Regions from separate parts of the Kitasatospora sp. NPDC040550 genome, predicted to be linked through region 1. Evidence: riboswitches for the same ligand, from Rfam matches in the RefSeq annotation. Region 1 holds a riboswitch; the other holds the start of a gene.

The links. A riboswitch is a leader RNA that binds a small molecule or an ion and turns the genes downstream of it on or off. The one in region 1 is predicted to bind magnesium.
Region 2: linked by a shared signal. The riboswitch ahead of ACZ58X_RS03040 (NRAMP family divalent metal transporter) and the one ahead of ACZ58X_RS29745 (NRAMP family divalent metal transporter) in region 1 are both predicted to bind magnesium.

What each region holds. Positions count from the first base shown of each region.
Region 1 is NZ_JBVIWC010000023.1:140,490-147,203, reverse strand. It holds gene ACZ58X_RS29755 (FtsX-like permease family protein) at 1-2,304, opposite strand, end outside; gene ACZ58X_RS29750 (ABC transporter ATP-binding protein) at 2,301-3,071, opposite strand; M-box (ykoK) riboswitch at 3,240-3,416, shown strand; gene ACZ58X_RS29745 (NRAMP family divalent metal transporter) at 3,782-5,467, shown strand; gene ACZ58X_RS29740 (MgtC/SapB family protein) at 5,604-6,338, shown strand; gene ACZ58X_RS29735 (YoaK family protein) at 6,396-6,714, shown strand, end outside.
Region 2 is NZ_JBVIWC010000002.1:45,746-52,459, reverse strand. It holds gene ACZ58X_RS03045 (YhgE/Pip domain-containing protein) at 1-1,183, opposite strand, end outside; M-box (ykoK) riboswitch at 1,356-1,533, shown strand; gene ACZ58X_RS03040 (NRAMP family divalent metal transporter) at 1,892-3,541, shown strand; gene ACZ58X_RS03035 (hypothetical protein) at 3,693-3,941, shown strand; gene ACZ58X_RS03030 (winged helix-turn-helix domain-containing protein) at 4,009-4,404, shown strand; gene ACZ58X_RS03025 (hypothetical protein) at 4,477-4,998, shown strand; gene ACZ58X_RS03020 (VOC family protein) at 4,995-5,375, shown strand; gene ACZ58X_RS03015 (ABC transporter permease) at 5,775-6,714, shown strand, end outside.

The DNA of each region.
Region 1 (6,714 bases):
GTCCAGCCGGGCGGCGGCCGCCGCGGCCCGCTGCTGCGCCTTGCGGTCGGGCGGGGTGGCCGGCCGCCAGACGGCGCCCTGGGGTGCCGAGGCGAGGCCGAGCCGGCTCAGTGCCGTGGTCGGCAGCAGGCCCTGGGCGTAGCGGGCGGCGTCCGGGTTGTCGACCAGCACCGCGTCCACCGGGACTTCCTGGAGGTCGGGCTTGGGGATCTGCCCGGGCTGCACCGGGGCGCCGCCGCCGCGCAGCAGCAGTACGGCCTTGCCGTCGGCCCCGATCAGCGACCGGTCGAAGACCAGCAGCTTCCCGGCGGCCAGCGCCTGTTCGGCCGCCTGGTCCCGTATGTCGAACAGGTTGTGCAGCACGGTGGCGTCCCCGGTGGCGAGGTGCGGGATCGTCGTGAGCCGGTGCAGCTCCACCGGGCCCTTGAGGGTGACGGTGCTGGAGCAGTTGTCGCAGAACTTGTAGACGGCCTGGCCGACTTCGGCGCGCGGGCCGAGCCCGGCGAGCTGCTTCTCCACCTCGGCCGGCAGCTGGGCGGACTGCGGGCCCTCCCGGTGGCTGATCAGCTGGACGGCGCCGTACGGGGCCTCCGGCCGGTAGTCGCGCCGGTTCTCGGCGTCGGTGCTGGTGCTGTACACCCCGATGGCGACGGCCCCGGCCACGGCGGCCATCACGGCGGCGACGGCCGGTGCGGTGCGGGAGCGGTTGCGGGCGGAGTCGCGCAGCGCCAGCCGGGGGCCGAGCGGCAGCCGCCCGGCGAACCGGCCGAACAGGGCGACCAGGAGGGGTGTGCAGGCGAGCAGTCCGAGTTCGGCGCAGACCGAGCCGAGCAGCACGGTGAGGGTGCGGGCGTCGTAGGTGCTGACCACGGGCGAGCCGTGCTGGACGGCGCCAGCGCCGTACATCGCGATCGCGCCGCCGCCGAGGAGCAGCGCCACGCCGAGCACGGTGACCAGGCGGTTGGGCGCCCGGACGGTGTCCCGTCCGGTGAGGCCGGCGGTGACGCTGCGCCGGGCGGCCTGCCAGGCCGGCAGTGCGGCCGCGAGCAGGGCGGTGATCACGCCGATCCCGGCGATGGCGAGTAGGTCCACCGGGGGGAGGGCGAAGTGGCCGAAGCGGGCGCCGCCGACCTCCTCGATCACCGACCGCAGGGCGGCGACCAGTCCGGTGCCGACGGCCACGCCGAGGGCCGCCCCGGCCAGGCCGAGCACCAGGCCGCCGCCGAGCACGACCGCGCCGATGTGGGTGCGCCGGCCGCCCGCGGCGCCGAGCAGCGCGAGCTGGCGGCGGGAGCGGCGGGCGCCGACGGCGAAGGCGGGCCCGGCGAGCAGGGCGACCTCCAGCAGCCCCATGCCGGTGACGGTGGCGACCACGACCTTGGTGCTGTTGCCGCCGGCGGGGTCGCGGTAGACGGCGGAGTCCCGGTAGTAGGGGACGGCGCCGTACGGCGGCGGGTCGAGTGCGACGGCGCGTGCGGTGAGGGTGTAGCCGTGGGCGTTGAACGACTGGACGGTGGCCCAGTCGAGGGTGGCCCCGCCCGGGAGGTGCACCAGCCAGGAGCTGTGGTTGGTGCGGCCCTGCTCGGGGGCGGGCTGTCCGGGTTCCGCTGCGGCGGCCAGCTGGTCGAGCAACTCGCCCGGCCGGGCTATGAGTTCGACCCGCCCGAGGTCGTCCGGGTGCTCCACCAGGCCGGTGATGCGGAAGGTGGTCCGCTCCAGTCCCTGGACGGTGGTGTCGCTGCCGAGCCGGAGCCCGGAGTGGTCCAGGAAGGCCTGGGTGACGGCGAGTTCGTGCGGTGCGCCGGGTGCGCGGCCCTTGACCACGTCGACCCGGCCGCGCCAGACCGGGTCGCCCAGGTCGGCCTCGGCGGTGAGGGTGCGGACCAGGCCCTCGGGCGAGCTCGCGCCGGTCTCCGGACCGGTCCGGACCGGGGTGAGCGCGCTGCCGGGTGGCAGCAGCGCGCCGACCAGGGCGGTCGGGTCGGCGGTGGCGCCCTTGAGCTGCTCGGGGGTGGGCTGTTGCCCGGGGCGCGGCTGGACGGCGAACGCGCCGTCCTCGGCGACCGGGGCCTGTTCGACGCTCTGGCCCGGGCTGAGCGCGGTGACCAGCGCGTCCGCGCCGCCCACCACCCGCTCGACCCGTTCGGCGGGGGACAGCTGCCCGCTGCGGTGGACCACGTCGGCGCCGGTGACGCCGAGCACGGGCAGGGCGATCATGGCCACGATCAGGGCGCTGCGCCCCTTGGCCCGCAGGGCGTCGCGCCGGGCGATCCGCAGCGCGAGCTTCCACGCTCCGAACCTCATCGGGCCACCTCGCCGACGGAGTGCGAGCGGTGGACGGCGGCCTGGCAGTTGCCGGAGCGGCGTCCGACGCTCTCCGAGGCGACCGCACCGTCCCGCAGGTGGACCACCCGGTCGGCCCAACTGGCGTGCGAGGCCTCGTGGGTGACCATCATGGCGGCGGCGCCGGCGTCGCAGCGGGCGCGCAGCACGGCGAGCACGGCGTCACCGGTGGCGGAGTCGAGCGCCCCCGTGGGTTCGTCCGCGAGGACGAGGCGGCGTTCGCCGATCAGGGCGCGGGCGATGGCGACGCGCTGCTGCTGTCCGCCGGACATGTCGTCGGGGAAGCGGTCGGCGAGTTCGGCGATGCCCAGTTCCTCCAGGGCGGCGAGGGCCTCCCGGCGGGCGGTGCGTCCGGAGACGCCGTCGAGTTCGCGCGGCAGGGCGATGTTCTCGGCGGCGGTGAGCGCCGGGATCAGGTTGTAGTCCTGGAAGACGTAGCCGACGGAGCGGCGCCGCAGGTCGGCGAGCTTGCCCCGGCCGAGGCCGCCGAGGGCCACGCCCTCGACCAGCACCTCGCCGCCACTGGGCAGGTCCAGCCCGCCGGCCAGGGTGAGCAGGGTCGACTTGCCTGAGCCGGAGGGCCCCATCACGGCGACGAACTCGCCGGCGTGGACGGTCAGGTCGACCTCGCGCAGGGCGTGCACCTCGGCGGCGCCGCGGCCGTGCACCCGGGAGACCCCGGCCAGCTGCAGGACGGGCGCGGGTCGGCTCGGATCGATGTGGGACATGGTTCCCCCTCGTGAGCTGTTCAGCTGTATATGTCGGTGAACTATATATGCCGGTAGAGGATGAGCAAGTCGCCACGGGCTTGGTCAAGGTTCTACAAAGCTGTCGAAGATCAGCCGAAAAGGTGACTCGGGGTCGCCGCGGCGGGTCTATGCTTTGGGAGGTTTGAAAAGGCACCTCGTTCGGTGAGGCGTCTTCACGGACACAGGCCACTGACCCGACGACGTCGAGAGACGCCCAGGTTCAGGACAGGTCTTCCCGAGTTAAGGGTTGACCCCAAGTGGCTTCCGGCCGATCCGGCTGGACACGCCGTGGAGTGCCAAAGCTCTGACGAGTTGGGGTGTACCGGTCCTCGAAGACCGGTGTGCTCCTTGCCGTGTCGTGATGCGGCGCACAGACGGTGCGCCCCCGACCGGGAGGAGGCGAGAGACATGGACTGCGATAGTCCGGGCCACAGTAGCCCCTACCTCCGCATGCTCTCGAACACCTCCGGCACGCGGTAACAACCTTCCCTGCGCGTTCACCCGAAGCTTCGTCCTGCGCTCAACCGTGCCCGGACGCAAGCCGACTGACGCGTCGTCAGCATCATCGTGCCCGCACGGCCGCCGCCGCTCAGCGTCGCCGTACGGCGTGGATGCCGTGCGCCCGCAGGGAAGTTCGCCGCTGCGTGCCCCCTGACGCCCCCTCAAGGTAGGGGGAGGGAGGCCTCGCCATGACCAACCTGATGCTGGACCCGAAGGTTCCCACGGTCCCCACCGCTCCCACCGGCTCCGCCGCGCCCGCCGCCGCCAAGTCCGCCGTACTGGACGACGCCCACGTCGGCGACATCAAGGGCGCGCTCGGCACCATCCGGCTCGACGACACCACCCCCCGCCACGGACTCTCCGCCCGGCTCAAGACCCTGCTGGCGATCGTCGGCCCCGGCCTGATCGTGATGGTCGGCGACAACGACGCCGGTGCCTTCTCCACCTACGGCCAGGCCGGCCAGAACTACGGCACCCAGCTGCTGTGGACGCTGCTCCTGCTCGTCCCGGTGCTGTACGTCAACCAGGAGATGGTGCTGCGCCTGGGCGCCGTCACCGGCGTCGGCCACGCCCGGCTGATCCTGGAGCGGTTCGGCAAGTTCTGGGGCGCGTTCAGCGTCATCGACCTCTTCCTGCTCAACGCCCTCACCCTGGTCACCGAGTTCATCGGCGTCACCATGGCGGCCGGGTACCTGGGCCTGCCCAAGGTCCTCTCCGTCGTCCTGGCGGCGGCGATCATCATCGCCTCGGCCTTCACCGGCTCCTTCCAGCGCTTCGAGCGGGTCGCCATCACGCTCTGCGTCGGCTCGCTGCTCCTGGTCCCGATCTACTTCATGGTCCACCCGAAGACCTCGCAGCTGGCCCACGACTTCGTGACGCCGCAGATGCCCGGCGGCGCCGGCCAGCTCGCGGCCGTCATGATGGTCATCATCTCGATCGTCGGCACCACCGTCGCCCCCTGGCAGCTGTTCTTCCAGCAGTCGTACGTCATCGACAAGCGGATCACCCCGCGTTTCATGACGTACGAGAAGGTCGACCTGTGGATCGGCATCGCGATCGTGATCATCGGCGCCGCCGCACTGATCGGCCTCACGGCGGCGGCCTTCGCCGGCACCGACGGCTTCGGCCAGTTCTCCGACACGGCCGCCGTCGCCAAGGGCATCGAGGACAAGGCCGGCCACCTGGCGGGCGTGCTGTTCGCCATCGCCCTGCTGGACGCCTCGATCATCGGCGCCTTCGCCGTCTCGCTCTCCACCGCCTACGCCATCGGCGACGTCTTCGGCATCAAGCACTCCCTGCACCGCGGGGTCAAGGGCGCCAAGGGCTTCTACGCCGTCTACGCCGGCCTGGTGGCCGTCGCCGCGACGATCACCCTGCTGTCCAACGGCTACACCCAGGGCCTGATCACCCAGTTCGTCCAGGTGCTGGCCGGGGTGCTGCTGCCCTCCGCCACCGTCTTCCTGCTGCTGCTCTGCAACGACAAGGCCGTGCTCGGCCCCTGGGCCAACGGGCCCCGGACCAACGCCTTCACCTCCACGGTGGTCGGCGTGCTGGTGATGCTCTCGCTGATCCTCACCGCCTCGGTGGTCTGGCCGGACATCAGCTCGGACGCGATCCTGTGGATCATGGGCAGCTGCGGCGTGGTCGGGGTCCTGGTCGCCGGCTACTTCTTCACCGCCGGCCGCACCGGCACCAAGGAGGACCCGATCGACCGCACCGGCCGGGAGGACTGGCGGATGCCCCCGCTGGAGACGCTGAGCCAGCCGGTGATGTCCACCGCCCGCAAGGTCGGCATGGGCGCCCTGCGCGCCTACCTGCTGATCGCGATGGTCATGGTCATCATCAAGGTCGTCCAGACCGCGCTCAACCACTGAGCCGCCGAGCGGAGCCCGTACGGACGGGTGGCGGGCAGCGGCTCGCCACCCGTCCGTTCCCTTTGCCCCCGTTCCCCCGGCCTGTGTCCCCCCTGCTGCCCCTGCTTCCCGTGAATCCTTTGGAGGAGGTGCCGTCGTGCACACCCTGACCACCGTCGAGTTCCTGGTCCGGCTCGCCACCGGCGTCGCCTGCGGCGCGCTGATCGGCATCGAGCGCCAGTGGCGGGCCCGGATGGCCGGACTGCGGACCAATGCCCTGGTCGCCGCCGGCGCCACCCTGTTCGTCCTGTACAGCGAGGCGGTCGGCGACACCGGCAGCCCCACCCGGGTCGCCTCTTACGTGGTCTCCGGCATCGGCTTCCTCGGCGGTGGCGTGATCCTGCGCGACGGGGCCGGCGTGCGCGGCCTCAACACCGCCGCCACGCTGTGGTGTTCGGCCGCGGTCGGGGTGCTGGCCGCCTCCGGCAAGCTGCAGCTCGCCGCCCTCGGCACCTTCGCGGTGCTCGCCGTCCACCTGGTGCTGCGCCCGGCCGGCCGGCTGCTCGACCGCTCCCCGCAGTCCGGCAGCGACCCGGACGCCACCTCCCGGGCCACCGTCCACGTCGAGTGCGACCGCACGTCCGAGACCCACATCCGTGCCCTGCTGCTCCAGGCGCTGACCGCCTCCGGCCTCGCCCCGACCGGCCTGCGCGCCCGCCGCACCGAGCAGGGCGACGCCACCAGCCTGCGGGCCACCGTGGCGATCAGCGGCCAGGTGGCCCCCGCGCTGGAGCAGGTCGTCAGCCGGCTCTCGCTGGAGCCGGGCGTCCGGGACCTGCACTGGCACCTGGACGACGAGTCGGAGGACCCGGGCAGTCCTGCGCTCGCCTGAGCACGCCGAGGTAGTAGAACGGAGGGACCGTCACGCGCACCCTCCGGAGGCCGTCCGATGCTGAGAGCCGACCCCGAGCACGGGCCGTTGGTGCCGATGCTGCTGGTGCTGACCCTGGTCACCGGGGTGGTGGACGCGGTCAGCTACCTGGAGCTCGGACACGTCTTCGTCGCCAACATGACCGGCAACGTGGTCTTCCTCGGCTTCGCCCTGGCCGGCGCCCCCGGCCTGTCCGCCACCGCCTCGTCGGCCGCCCTGGCCGCCTTCGTGCTCGGCGCCCTGGCCGGCGGCCACCTGGCCCGGCACCTGCCCGGCCACCGGGGGCACCTGCTGACCGCCGCCGTCGCCGCCCAGGCGGTGCTCGTCGCCGCGAGCA
Region 2 (6,714 bases), on a different contig from region 1:
CGAAGAAGAGGATCGCCCGGATGCCGTCGCTCAGCTGCCGCATCGGCTCGAAGACGGCCAGGAAGCGGTAGAAGCCGGGCACCGCCTGGAGCGGGACGGTCGCCCCGGAGGACGGCAGGGCGAGCGCGATGAACACGAACATGGACACCAGCTGCCCGATCCCGCCGAACGCGGCGTTGATCGCCTGCACGCCGAGGCCGACGGCGAGGCTGGCACAGTAGGCGAACACCCACAGCAGCGCCTGGTGCGGGGCGTCCATGCCGAGGATCCCGGCCGTGCAGAGCAGCACCAGGGAGGTGGTGACCAGCATGATCCCGGCGGTCATCAGCATCTTGAGCAGCAGGGTCTGGGTGCGGCTGATCGGGACGGTCGGGCGGCGGGTGTGCCAGGGGCCGATCTCGCTGTCGCTGTAGCCGAGCGCGGTGTCGACGCCGTTGTGGATGATGTTGCCGCCGATGAAGCCGGTCAGCACGGCGAGCAGAGTGAAGTAGAAGGCGCTCAGGCCGAGGCCGCTGTGACTGCCGATCGGGTGGCCGACCTGGGTGGTGACGGCGAACGGGTCGGCGAGCAGCAGTCGGGCGGTGGCACCGGTGTCCGGGCCCTGGGCGCCCGGGCCGCTCTGGGCCGGTACGGCGGCCAGCAGCCGCTGACCGGCCGCGACCGAGGCCTGGTGGGCGGCGTTCTGGGCGATCTGGGCGGCGATCGAGGAGCCGAGGCTGCCCAGGCCGGGGTTGGTGAGGACGGTGAGGGTGGGCCGGTGGGTGGCCCCGCCGGTGGCGAGCGCGGTGACGGCGGCGGTGAAGTCGGCGGGGACGAGCAGCACGCCGTAGACCTTGCCGGCGGCGAGCAGGTCGCGGGCGCCCGCGTCGTCGGTCTGGCGCCAGCGGACGGTGTCGTCCGGGGTCCCGGCCACCACGGCGCGGGTCAGCTGGGTGCCGAGGTTGACCGGCTGGCCGGGCGGCGGCGGGGCCTGGTCGGCGTTCACCAGGGCGATCGGCACCCGGTGCAGGTGCCCGGTCGGGTTGACGATGCCGCCCAGGTAGAGCAGCGAGAGCAGCGCGGCCACCAGGGCGCACAGGACGCCGGGGAAGAGCCAGAGCTTCGGGCGCCGGGCGAGCGCCAGCGCCCTCGCCCGCCGGGGAGCCCCCGGAGGTCCTGCGGTCTGGGAGCCTGCGGTCGCCATGCCACCCCTCAGCTGCGTGTGCGGGTACGGATCCGGCGGGAAGTCGTTCCGTCGTCACGTGGCGCTCAAACCCGCGCCACCCGGACGGACGTCACGCCTGGCGAAAGGTAAAGGTTCTACCAAGTACGCAAGTATCGCGCTCCCGCCGGTCTATGCTTCTGGAGGTTTGAAGAAGGCACCTCGTTCGGTGAGGCTTCTTCACGGACACAGGCCACTGATCCGACGACGTCGAGAGACGCCCAGGGTTAGGACAGATCTTCCCGACCTAAGGGTTGATCCGAAGTGGCTTCCGGCCCGAGCGGGTCGGACACGCCGTGGAGTGCCAAAGCTCTGACGAGTTGGGGTGAACCGGTGGCCGCTCCGCGCGCCGGTGAACTCCTTGCCGCGTCGATGACACGCACCACGGGGTGCGTCGACCGGGAGGAGGCGAGAGACATGGATTGCAGTAGTCCGGGCCACAGTAGCCCCTGCCCCCGCCTGTCCTCGTACACCTCCGGCATGCGGTAACAACCTTCCCTGCGCGTCCGTCTGACGGTACGTCAGCACCGCACCTGACGACACGTCCGCACCGCTCACCCCGCACGCGGCTGTGCCGTGCCCGCCCGGGCACGCCCCGCCGCGGGCCGGTGCGCCGTGCCCGCACGCAGGGGAGTCACTGCCGCGCGCCCCCATCACCCCGCCTGCCCCGGGGTCCACGGGAGGAACGTCATGACCACCAACGCCACACTCAACTCCACGATCCCGCAGCCGCGTTCGGCCGTCCTGGACGACGCCCACGTCGGCGACATCAAGGGTGCGCTCGGCACCATCAGGCTCGACGACGACGCACCGCGCCAGGGCCTGTCGGCGAGACTCAAGACCCTGCTGGCGATCGTCGGCCCCGGCCTGATCGTGATGGTCGGCGACAACGACGCCGGTGCCTTCTCCACCTACGGCCAGGCCGGCCAGAACTACGGCACCCAGCTGCTGTGGACGCTGGCCCTGCTGATCCCCGTCCTCTACGTCAACCAGGAGATGGTGCTGCGCCTGGGCGCGGTCACCGGCGTCGGCCACGCCCGGCTGATCCTGGAGCGGTTCGGCAAGTTCTGGGGCGCGTTCAGCGTCATCGACCTGTTCCTGCTCAACGCGCTGACCCTGGTCACCGAGTTCATCGGCGTCACGCTGGCGGCCGGCTACCTGGGCCTGCCCAAGGTCGCCTCGGTGGTGCTGGCGGCGGCGATCATCATCGCCTCGGCCTTCACCGGCTCCTTCCAGCGCTTCGAGCGGGTCGCGGTGACCCTGTGCATAGGCTCGCTGCTGCTGGTGCCGATCTACTTCATGGTCCACCCGAAGACCTCGCAGCTGGCCCACGACTTCGTGGTGCCGCAGATGCCGGGCGGCGCGGGTGAGTTGGCCGCGGTCATGCTGGTGATCATCTCGATCGTCGGCACCACCGTCGCCCCCTGGCAGCTGTTCTTCCAGCAGTCGTACGTCATCGACAAGCGGATCACCCCCCGCTTCATGAAGTACGAGAAGGCCGACCTCTGGATCGGCATCGCGATCGTGATCATCGGCGCCGCCGCCATGATGGGCTTCACCGCCGCCGCCTTCGCCGGCACCGACGGCTTCGGCCAGTTCTCCGACGCCGGGGCCGTCGCCCAGGGCATCGCGGACAAGGCCGGCCACCTGGCGGGCGTGCTGTTCGCCATCGCCCTGCTGGACGCCTCGATCATCGGCGCCTTCGCCGTCTCGCTCTCCACCGCCTACGCCATCGGCGACGTCCTCGGCATCAAGCACTCCCTGCACCGCGGGGTCAAGGGCGCCAAGGGCTTCTACGCCGTCTACGCCGGCCTGGTGATCGCCGCGGCCGCCATCACCCTGCTGTCCACCGGGTACATGCAGGGCCTGATGACCCAGTTCGTCCAGGTGCTGGCCGGGGTGCTGCTGCCCTCCGCCACCGTCTTCCTGCTGCTGCTCTGCAACGACAAGGCCGTGCTCGGCCCCTGGGTGAACGGTCCCAGGACCAACGCCTTCACCGCCGCCGTGGTCGGCGTGCTGGTCACGCTGTCGCTGATCCTCACCGCGGCCGTCGTCTGGCCGGACATCAGCTCGGACGCGATCCTGCGGATCATGGCCGGCTGCGGAGTGGCGGGCGTCCTGGTCGCCGGGTACTCCTTCCTCTCCGGCCGTCGCGGCACCAAGGAGGACCCCATCGACCGCACCGGCCGGGAGGACTGGCGGATGCCCCCGCTGGAGACCCTGGAGAAGCCGGTGATGTCCACCGCCCGCAAGGTCGGCATGGGTGCCCTGCGCGCCTACCTGCTGGTCGCGATGGTGATGGTGATCGTCAAGATCGTCCAGACCGCCCTGAACCACTGACGCCGAACCACTGACGCCGAACCACTGACCCGGCCGCCGGGGCGGCACCCTCGCCGGCCCCACTGGCTCCGCCGCCTGAGTTTTACCTCAATTCCCGCGCCCATCAGCGCAGTTGTTCACATTCATCGTCCTGTCACGGAGGTGACCAGCCATGTCCATCGTTGCCGCGTTCCGGCCCGCCCTTCCCTCCTCCGACCCCGGCCGACTGCGCGCCGCCCTCGCCGCGGTGGGCCGACGGCTGGCCGCCGGCCCGCTCGACAACACCGTCCTGCGCGCCGTCGGCACCCGGGCCCCGAGCCTGCCGAACGACCGGCCCGCCCGGCTGCGGGCCGGCTGGCACTCCGTCACCGGCCCGGACGGGACGACCCGCCTGGAAGCCTCCTGGCACCCCGGCCGCTGACCGGCCCCTTCCCTTCCCTCCCCGCCTCGTACCTCTCCGGCTTCGACCCGACGAAGGAGCATCCGCCATGGCCGTGCGCTACCGCAGGCTCGACGCCATCTTCTCGGACCACAGCGCCTCCGCCCTGCGGCCCGTCCCCACCGCACCGCCCGCCCTCAGCCCGGACCCCGGCCTGGTGGTCGACCCCGAGCAGCGCACCGTCACCGTCGACGGCCAGCAACTCGCCCTGCCGTACCTGGAGTTCGAACTGCTCGCCCACCTGGTCGGCAACCCGCTGCGGGTGCACTCCCGCCGCCAGCTGATGGAATCCGTCTGGGGCCGGCCGGCCACCGGCGACACCCGCACCATCGCCACCCACATCGCCCGGATCCGCCGCAAGCTCGGCCCCGGCCACCGGGAGGCGATCGCCACCGTCCGGCAGATCGGCTACAAGTACGACCCCCGGCTGGTCCGCGCCGCCTGAGGCCGGTGCCGCCGCAGCGCCCCGCTCGCCGGGGTGCCGTTCACCGCCGACACCACCGAAGGAGGACACCGCATGACCAGAACCGCCCTGTTCCCCTGGACGAGCCGAGGTACAGCGCTCTGCGTCGTCATGCTCCTCCTGGCCCTCCAGGTCGCCGCCCTCGGCGTCGCCCCCGCCCCGCTGCGGCTCTTCCTCTCCGGCGTGCTCATCGGCGCCTCGGTCGTCGGACTGCTGCTCGCCCTGCTGCTGGCCCACGGCCGGCAGCGGGCGGGCCGGCCGACCGCCGCCCGGGCCGCCACCGTCGCGGCCGCCGCCGTCGCGGTCGCCGCCGGGGACGACGACACCCAGTGGTTCAGCGCCCGCTCGCTGGAGGGCTTCCCGATGGAGCAGGTCCGCCCGCTCCTGCTCGGCCCCGACGCCCCCGGCCTCAACCGGCTCTACACCGCCTGGGTGTTCGCCGCCCACGGGCACGACCCGCAGTGGATCGCCCACCACCTGGGCCTGCCCACCCCGACCGCCCGACTGCTGGTCACCGCGGCCCGGCAGCACGCCACGTCCATCCCGTCCGACCCCTCCGAGAGGAAGCCGCAGTGATCACGGCCCTCGACCACGTCCAGCTCTCCGCGCCACCCGGCAGCGAGGCCCTGCTCCGCGCCTTCTACGGCGACGTCCTGCAGATGGCCGAGATCCCCAAGCCCCAGCCGCTCACCGGCCGCGGCGGCTGCTGGTTCGCCGCCGACGGCGGCCGGGTCCGGCTCTACCTCGGCATCGAGGAGCGCTTCCGCCCCAGCACCAAGGCCCACCCCGGCATGGCCGTCTGCGAGATCGGGGACTTCGCCGACCGGCTCGCCGAACTCGGCGCCCAGGTCGTCTGGGACGACACCCTCCCGCCCCGACGACGCTTCTACACCACCGACCCGGTCGGCAACCTCCTGGAGTTCGTCGAGGCAGCCGAGCAGCCGGCGGCCTGACCGACACCCGCCACCGATTCATCGGGGCTCTTCCGCCCCAACGTGCGGGGGGGGGGGGAGAGAGAGACCGAACCCGCGCGTACGAGGGTCGGGTGGACCGATCCGCGTCGAGGCGGCACGGCGCCTTGGTCGGCGATCACCGGTCACCAGGACTGTTGCTAACGTGTGAGCCATGGTGGCCGGCGGTTGCCGCCGGTGGAGACGGTGCAGGACCTCAACGGAGCACTCCGGGCGGGCGGTCGCCGATGAAGCAGGAAGTCGTCCCACCGCAGCGCACAAGCGCAGCGGCTCAGCCGCGAGGCTGAGGGGAAGTCCTCTCCTTCGGGAGGGGAGGAAGTCGATTGCGGACGGACGTCAGAAGGGAGCGGACTGCCCGGGTTCGCGCCGGAGGTCCCCGTCATGTCCTACCCGAAGTCCGCCCCGGACCCGACCCGGGGCCCACGGCCGCCCCGGACCGCGGGCCGCCCGCCCCGGACGGGCCGGGTGGCCCTGGCGGGCCGGGCCGCCCGGGCGGGCTGGGCGGACGTGGTCGTGGCCGCCGCCGTCCTGGTCCTGCTCTACCTCGCCCTGCGGGTCGGACAGGGCACCACCGTACGGTTCTCCACCGCGCGCGACGCCGCCGTGGACACCGACCCGGCCCGGCTGCCCTACGACGCGGCGCGCTCGCTGCTGCGGATGTTCGCCGCGCTGGTCGTGTCGATCGGCTTCACCTTCGGCTACGCCTACGCCGCCGCCCGCAGCCGCCGGCTGGAACGGGTGCTGATCCCCGCGCTGGACATCCTCCAGTCGGTGCCGGTGCTCGCCTTCCTGACCGTCGCCGTCACCGGCTTCCTCGCCCTGTTCCCCGGCTCCGAACTCGGGCTGGAGTGCGCGGCCGTGTTCGCCATCTTCACGTCCCAGGCGTGGAACATGACCTTCGGCTTCTACCACTCGCTGGTCTCGCTGCCGCGCGAACTCGACGAGCTGTCCCGCTCCTTCCGGTTCAGCCGGTGGATGCGGTTCTGGAAGGTCGAGCTGCCCTCCGGCATGATCGGCCTGGTCTGGAACGGCATGCTCAGCTTCGGCGGCGGCTGGTTCTTCCTGGTCGCCTCCGAGGCGATCAGCGTCGACAACCAGCGCTACGCCCTGCCCGGGGTCGGCTCCTACGCGGGCGCCGCCATCGCCGCCGGCGACCTCGGCCGGGTCGGCTGGGCGATCGCCACCATGGCCGTCCTGGTCCTCGGCGTGAACTTCCTGTTCTGGCGGCCGCTCACCGCCTGGGCCGAACGCTTCAAGAACGAGCAGTCCGAGGCCACCGAGGTGCAGCGCTCCGTCGTGCTCGCCCTGCTGCGCCGCTCCC